DNA from 2 places in the Kitasatospora sp. NPDC059747 genome. Region 1 is predicted to be linked to the other one. Evidence: riboswitches for the same ligand, from Rfam matches in the RefSeq annotation. Region 1 holds a riboswitch; the other holds the start of a gene.

Region 1 (3,395 bases):
GCGGTCCAGCGCGTAGTCCCGGTCCGACAGGCGGCGCAGGTAGCGCAGCATGGCGGTCTCCGAGCGGTGGCTGTGGAAGACCGGGTGGGTGAGGTACTCGTCCTCGCGCAGCAGCGCGGCGGGCAGCGCCTCGGCGGTCTCGGCGGCCTCGACGGCGGGCACGCCGAACGCGGCCCAGACGCCGGCCAGGTGCTCACGGGTGGTGGTCTCGTCGGTGGAGACCGAGATCCGGTCCTCGCCGTCCTGGTACACGTTGATGCCGTTGGCGCGGGCGGCGGCGGCGATCTCGGCGGCGCGGCCCGGGACGACGGCGGTGACGGTGTCGAAGAACTCGCCGTGCAGCAGCTCGACGCCGCCGGCCCGCAGGCCCTCGGCGAGGGCGGCGGCGTAGCGGTGGGTGCGGCGGGCGATGTCGGCCAGGCCGTCCGGGCCGTGGTAGACGGCGTACATCGAGGCCATGACGGCGAGCAGCACCTGGGCGGTGCAGATGTTGCTGGTGGCCTTCTCGCGGCGGATGTGCTGCTCGCGGGTCTGCAGCGCCAGGCGGTAGGCGCGGTTGCCGTCCGAGTCGACGGAGACGCCGACCAGGCGGCCGGGCAGCGAGCGGGCGTACTCGGCGCGCACCGACAGGTAGCCGGCGTGCGGGCCGCCGAAGCCCATCGGCACGCCGAAGCGCTGCGAGGTGCCGCAGGCGATGTCGGCGCCGAGCGCGCCGGGCGACTTGAGCAGGGTCAGCGCCAGCAGGTCGGCGGCGACCGCGACGATCGCGCCGAGGCCGTGGGCCTGCTCGATGACGGGGGCGAGGTCGCGCACGACACCGGTGGCACCCGGGTACTGGAGCAGCACGCCGAAGACGCCGCGCTCGGCGATCTCGGCCGGGATGCCCTCGGAGAGGTCCGCCACGACGACCTCGACACCGGTGGGCACGGCGCGGGTGTTGATCACCGCGACGGTCTGCGGCAGGGTTTCGGCGTCGACGAGGAACACGCCGCCCTTGACCTTGGTGACGCGGCGGGCCAGCGCCATCGCCTCGGCGGCGGCGGTGGACTCGTCGAGCAGCGAGGAGCCCGAGGTGGGCAGGCCGGTCAGGTCGGAGACCAGGGTCTGGAAGTTGAGCAGCGCCTCCAGGCGGCCCTGGGAGATCTCCGGCTGGTACGGGGTGTACGCGGTGTACCAGGCCGGGTTCTCCAGGACGTTGCGCAGGATCACCGGCGGGGTGAAGGTGCCGTAGTAGCCCAGGCCGATCATCGGCTGGAGCACCTGGTTGCGGCCGGCCAGTTCGCGCAGCTCCGCGAGGACCTGGGCCTCGCTGCGGCCGGCGGGCAGGTCCAGACCCGTGATGGAACGGATCGCCTCGGGCACGGCGGTGGCGGCGAGCTCGTCCAGCGAGCCGTAGCCGACCTGCGCCAGCATCTTCTCCTGCGCGGCGGCGTCGGGGCCGATGTGGCGGTTCTCGAAGGGGCTGGCCTGCTCGAGCTCGGTGAGGGTGACGGCGCCGCTCGGGCGTCCCGCGTTCGACTGGGCGTTCATGGTGGTCGAGGCCTCCTGGTCACGGACCGGCGGGGGTACGCACGCCGGTCGGCCTGCACCGCTGCGGACAGCGGGTGGGCCTGGTGGCGGGCGGACCCGACAGGCCTCCCCCTCTGTCATCGGGACCTGAGAGCTTCGCCCGCGCGGCGCGCTGTGGGCGCTCCGCCGGCTTGCACCGTCGGTGAGGGTGGTGGCCGTCGGCTCCCTCGCCGGCGGTCCTGCCCTGCTTTCCAGAGTGACCTATCCCACACGGTACGGATGCCTGAGAGATTCCGGGGAGGAGTTGCTCCTTCGGCGCCCCGGCCAGCGGCTTTCGCCTTCGGGGACTCTCCCGAGCGGGCTCGGCGGTCGCGGCCCAGGGTACCAGCGGGAGCCCGTTCGATCACGGGTGTGTCCGGTCACCCGGGGTCTACGCGCGTCCCCCGAACGGCCCACCCCGCAGCCCGTCCGGACGCACCCCGCTCGCGGCCGTCCGGTTGATGGCTTTTGGTGTGAAGTGGCGGACGGCACGGCTGCTCCGGCCGCCGTCCTGCGGGAGTTCCGCAGGCGCAGCGCACTGGAGGAAAGAGTGCAAACCGATATCGACCCCCGCGACCTCATCGGCCACAAGGCGGTCGACCGCAACGGAGACAAGATCGGCACGGTCGACGAGGTGTACCTGGACGACGCCACCGGCCAGCCCGAGTGGGCCGCCGTCCGCACCGGCATCTTCGGCCGGGACGCCTTCGTCCCGCTCACCACGAGCGAGTTCTCCGGCGACGAGCTCCGCGTGCCGTACGACAAGTCGCTGGTCAAGGACTCGCCGGACTTCGGCGTCGGCCAGCACCTGTCGCCGGCCCAGGAGCTCCAGCTCTACCGCTACTACGGCCTCGACACCCCGGTGAACGGCCGGCCGGTGAACGGCGACGCCGGACCGCCGCAGCCCGACCTCGACTTCGGCACCACCGCGGCCGCCACCACGACGACCGTCGCCCCCATGACCACGACCACCCTCACCACCGCTCCCACCACGACCGCCACGGAGGCCCACGTGCGGACCCTCAGCACCCCCGCGCCGACAGCCGCCCCGATGGCGGCCGCGACCACGACCGCCCAACCCCCCGTCGCCCAGCCCGCCGTCCAGCCCAAGCCGCAGGCCGCCCCGGCGACCGAGGCCCCGTCCGCCCCCAGCGGCCCGGTCGAGATCACCTGCCGCGAGGAGCGGCTGGACATCACCACCGAGTGGCACGTGCTGGGCACGGCGAAGCTGCGCAAGTACGTGACGAGCGAGCAGGTCGAGCGCCGGGTCCCGGTGGTCCGCGAACGCGTCCGGGTGGAGCGGATGCCGGTGGGCGACGCCGAGCGGGCGGCCCTCACCGAGAAGGAGATCGCCGAGGCGGTGGAGGAGGTCACCCTGCGCGAGGAGCGCCCGGTGGTCCGCAAGTACCTCGCCCCGATCGAGCGGGTCCGCCTCGTCGTCGAGCGCTACACGGCGGAGGAGGTCATCCACGACGAACTCCGCCGCGAGAACGTCGAGGTCCACGACGACACCCCCGCCACCCCCAACGGAGCCCCCAACGGCACCCCCACCCCCAACGGAGCCTCCCTCCGCCCCCTGTCCTGAACCGCACCGCCCAAAGGCTCCCGGCCCCCACCGGGAGCCTTTGCCATGCCCACCGACTCCCCCGCCCCAACCCCCACCCACAGCCCGACCACCCCCGTCCGCCAAACCGCACGACGCCCCACCCGACGACCCCCCTCCGCCAAACCACACCACACCCCCCGCCGGCCCCCCCCCCCCCCCCCCCCCGCCCCGCCGCGGCCCCGCCCCCCCCCCCCCCCCCCCCCCCCCGCGGGGGGGGGGGGGGGGGCGGGCGCCGGCGCGG
Region 2 (3,395 bases), on a different contig from region 1:
GTTGATCTTCATGCCGTGGGTCAGGTGACCGCCGTGGGCCAGGCTCAGGCCCAGGATGGTGTCGCCCGGCTGGATCAGCGCGAACATCGCGGCGGCGTTGGCCTGCGCGCCCGAGTGCGGCTGGACGTTGGCGTGCTCGGCGCCGAACAGGGCCTTGACGCGGTCGATCGCGATCTGCTCGACGACGTCGACGTGCTCGCAGCCGCCGTAGTAGCGGCGGCCGGGGTAGCCCTCGGCGTACTTGTTGGTGAGCACCGAGCCCTGGGCCTCCATGACCGCCACCGGGGCGAAGTTCTCGGAGGCGATCATTTCCAGGGTGGTCTGCTGGCGGTGCAGCTCGGCGTCGACCGCGGCGGCGATCTCCGGGTCGAGCGAGTGCAGGGATTCGTTGAGAACCGTCATGGTGTGGTCTTCCCGGGGCGAAGGAGGAATCGGGACCGCCGCGCGAAGTGCGCCCTCGGAAGGGCGGCGGCGGGTGACGGGTGGGCGGTGAGGGGGGCGGGCCGCCGCGCTGCGGCCCGCCGCGCCAAGGGCCTGGTCAGCCGCCGATGAAGGCGGTGTACTCGTCGGCGCTGAGCAGCTCGTCGGTGGACTCCACCTTGACCTTGAACAGCCAGCCGCCCTCGAACGGGGCGCTGTTGACCAGGGCGTTGTCGTCCAGGACGTCCTGGTTGACCTCGACGACCTCGCCGGTCACCGGGGAGTACAGGTCGCTGACCGACTTGGTGGACTCCAGCTCGCCGCAGGTCTCGCCGGCGGTCACCTCGTCGCCGACCTCGGGCAGCTGCACGTAGACGATGTCACCGAGCGCGTCCGCGGCGTGCTTGGTGATGCCGACCGTCGAGACACCGTCCTCGGCGGCCGTCAGCCACTCGTGCTCCTTGGTGTACTGCAGGTGCTGGGGGTTGCTCATGGCGTCATTCTCCAGGATGGGAAGCGGGTACGACGAAGCGGGCCGCCGCGCGGACGGCTTCGTCGCGGATCAGTGGTGACCGAGGGCCCGGGAAGATCCTCAGCGGGCGCGCTTGTAGAACGGCAGGGCGACGACCTCGACCGGCTCGTGCTTGCCGCGCACGTCCACCGCGACGGCGGTGCCGGGGGCGGCGTGGGCCGCGTCCACGTAGGCGATCGCGATCGGCTTGCCCAGCGTCGGGGACGGCGCGCCCGAGGTGATCCGGCCGATCGGGGCGCCGTCGGCGGAGACCACCGTGTACTCGGCGCGCGGCACGCGCTTGCCCTCGGAGACCAGGCCCACCAGGACGCGCGGCGGGGTCGACTCCGCCTCGGCGGCGGCCTTCTCCAGGGCCTTGCGGCCGACGAAGGCGCCGTCGTTGGTGGTCTTGTCGAAGCGGACGACCCGGCCGAGGCCGGCGTCGAACGGGGTCAGGTCGGTGGAGAGCTCGTGCCCGTACAGCGGCATGCCCGCCTCCAGGCGCAGGGTGTCGCGGCAGGACAGGCCGCACGGCACCAGGCCGTGGCCCTCGCCGGCGGCGGTCAGCGCCTGCCAGACCGGCTCGGCGTCGGCCGGGGCGCAGAAGATCTCGAAGCCGTCCTCGCCGGTGTAGCCGGTGCGGGCGAGCAGCACGTCCCGGTCGGCCACCCGGGCCGGGAGGATCGCGTAGTACTTCAGGCCGGGCAGGTCGGCCTCGGTGGTCTTCGCGAGGATCGCGGTGGACTCCGGGCCCTGGACGGCGATCAGCGCGTAGGTGTCGCGGTCGTCGGTGACGACGGCGTCGAAGCCCTTGGCGCGGGCGATCAGCTCGTCCAGCACCAGCTGGGCGTTGGAGGCGTTGGCGACGACGAGGAAGGAGTCCTCGCGCAGGCGGTAGACGATCAGGTCGTCCAGGATGCCGCCGTCCTCGGCGCAGATCATGGTGTAGCGGGCGCGCAGGACGCCGAGGGCGGAGACGAAGCCGACCAGCGCGTGGTCCAGCATCTCGCCGGCCTGCGGGCCGGTCACGGTGATCTCGCCCATGTGGGACAGGTCGAACAGACCGGCCTTGGTGCGGACGGCGAGGTGCTCCTCGCGCTCGCTGCCGTAACGCAGCGGCATGTCCCAGCCGGCGAAGTCGGTCATGGTCGCGCCGAGGGCGCGGTGCAGCGCGTCGAGCGCGGTGAGGCGGAGGGACGACATGGCCTGGGAACTCCTCGGTCTGGGCACTCAGGGGTGCACGCGCCGGACCGGACCCGCTCGGGGACCGACTCCTGCGCGCGGGCATGCGGCGGCGTGGGTCTCCCCATCTGTCGTCGAACCTGAGAGCTTCACCGCGCAGCGGCCCGTCGCTGTTTCCAGCTTTCCGGACAGGATGGCGGCTTGCACCGTGGGTGGGCGCACGACAGGCCGTGCGCCGCTTTCCAGATGTGCCTAACCCGTGCGGTAGGGGGGCCTGAGAGATTCCGGGGAGGACTTGCTCCTTCGGCGCCGGCCGTGCCACCAGACGGGGCACTCCGGACTCTCCCGCGCGGGTTCGAGCGGCCGGTATGGAGTTAGTGGGGCCGACTGCGCACGACGCCGTCGGACGCGCACATCATGGCACGTCCGCGGCACCGATGGGAGGGGGGACCCGGTCACACACCACAGGGGACCCGGCCACACGCCACACAAGGGAACACGCACCCTAGACTGCTGCGCGTCGGCAGCAGTGGGCGGCCGACCGGCAGAGGGCGGTACAGGGGCGCATGGGGTACCCGGTGGAGCAGCAGCAGGGGTGGGGCGGCCCGGACACGCCGCCGCCGGGCGGGGCCTGGCCGGCCAACGAGCTGGAGCAGGTGCTCACCGCCGCGCTGGGCGATCCGGGCGCGACGCCGCGGGTGGTCGAGGTGCTGGCCCGCAGCCAGGTGTGGATCCCGCTGCCCGCCGGCGGCGACCCGCAGGGGCAGTCGCTGGACCTGCCGACGATCGAGCTGGGCGGCGAGCCGTACGTCCCGGTCTTCTCCTCGCAGGAGGTGTTCCTCCAGCAGGCGCCGGGGATGGCGTTCGCGGTCGCCCCGGCCTGGGAGTTCGCCCGCGGGCTGCCGTTGGGCGTCGGGATCGCCGTCAACCCCGAGGCCGCGGTGGGCATCCCGGTGCCGCCGCAGGGCGTCGCCGAGCTGCGCCGCGGTCCGCGCGAGGACCGCTGGGAGGACCCCTCGGCGCCGACCGGTGGCCGGGTCGCGCTGCGCGAGCCCGTGCCGGGGGAGGACCCGGAGCACTTCCTGGCCGTCTGCCGGGCCGAACTCGCCGCCCTGCCGGGAGTGTTGACCGCGCGCCGCGCGCTCGCGAGCATCGAGGGCGAGCCGACCGTGATGTTCATCGGCGTGCAGCTGGACCCGGCCGCCCCGGCCGACCCGGCGGCGGTGAACGAGGCGCTCGGCCGCGCGCTGGGAACCGCGCCGCTGCCCGGCGGCGTCCACCT

The links. Region 1 has a riboswitch for glycine ahead of gcvP (aminomethyl-transferring glycine dehydrogenase). Riboswitches for the same ligand answer to the same signal wherever they lie in the genome.
Region 2: it holds a riboswitch for glycine, as region 1 does, so the genes downstream of both, gcvT (glycine cleavage system aminomethyltransferase GcvT) here and gcvP (aminomethyl-transferring glycine dehydrogenase) in region 1, are expected to answer to the same signal.

Annotation. Positions count from the first base shown of each region.
Region 1 covers NZ_JBHWGV010000186.1:10-3,404, reverse strand. The annotation lists gene gcvP (aminomethyl-transferring glycine dehydrogenase) at 1-1,530, opposite strand, end outside; glycine riboswitch at 1,771-1,874, opposite strand; partial or broken gene ACFV4G_RS41100 (PRC-barrel domain-containing protein) at 2,099-2,479, shown strand; gene ACFV4G_RS41095 (YsnF/AvaK domain-containing protein) at 2,507-3,133, shown strand.
Region 2 covers NZ_JBHWGV010000036.1:28,974-32,368, forward strand. The annotation lists gene glyA (serine hydroxymethyltransferase) at 1-402, opposite strand, end outside; gene gcvH (glycine cleavage system protein GcvH) at 539-913, opposite strand; gene gcvT (glycine cleavage system aminomethyltransferase GcvT) at 1,013-2,134, opposite strand; glycine riboswitch at 2,366-2,471, opposite strand; gene ACFV4G_RS18010 (enhanced serine sensitivity protein SseB C-terminal domain-containing protein) at 2,680-3,395, shown strand, end outside.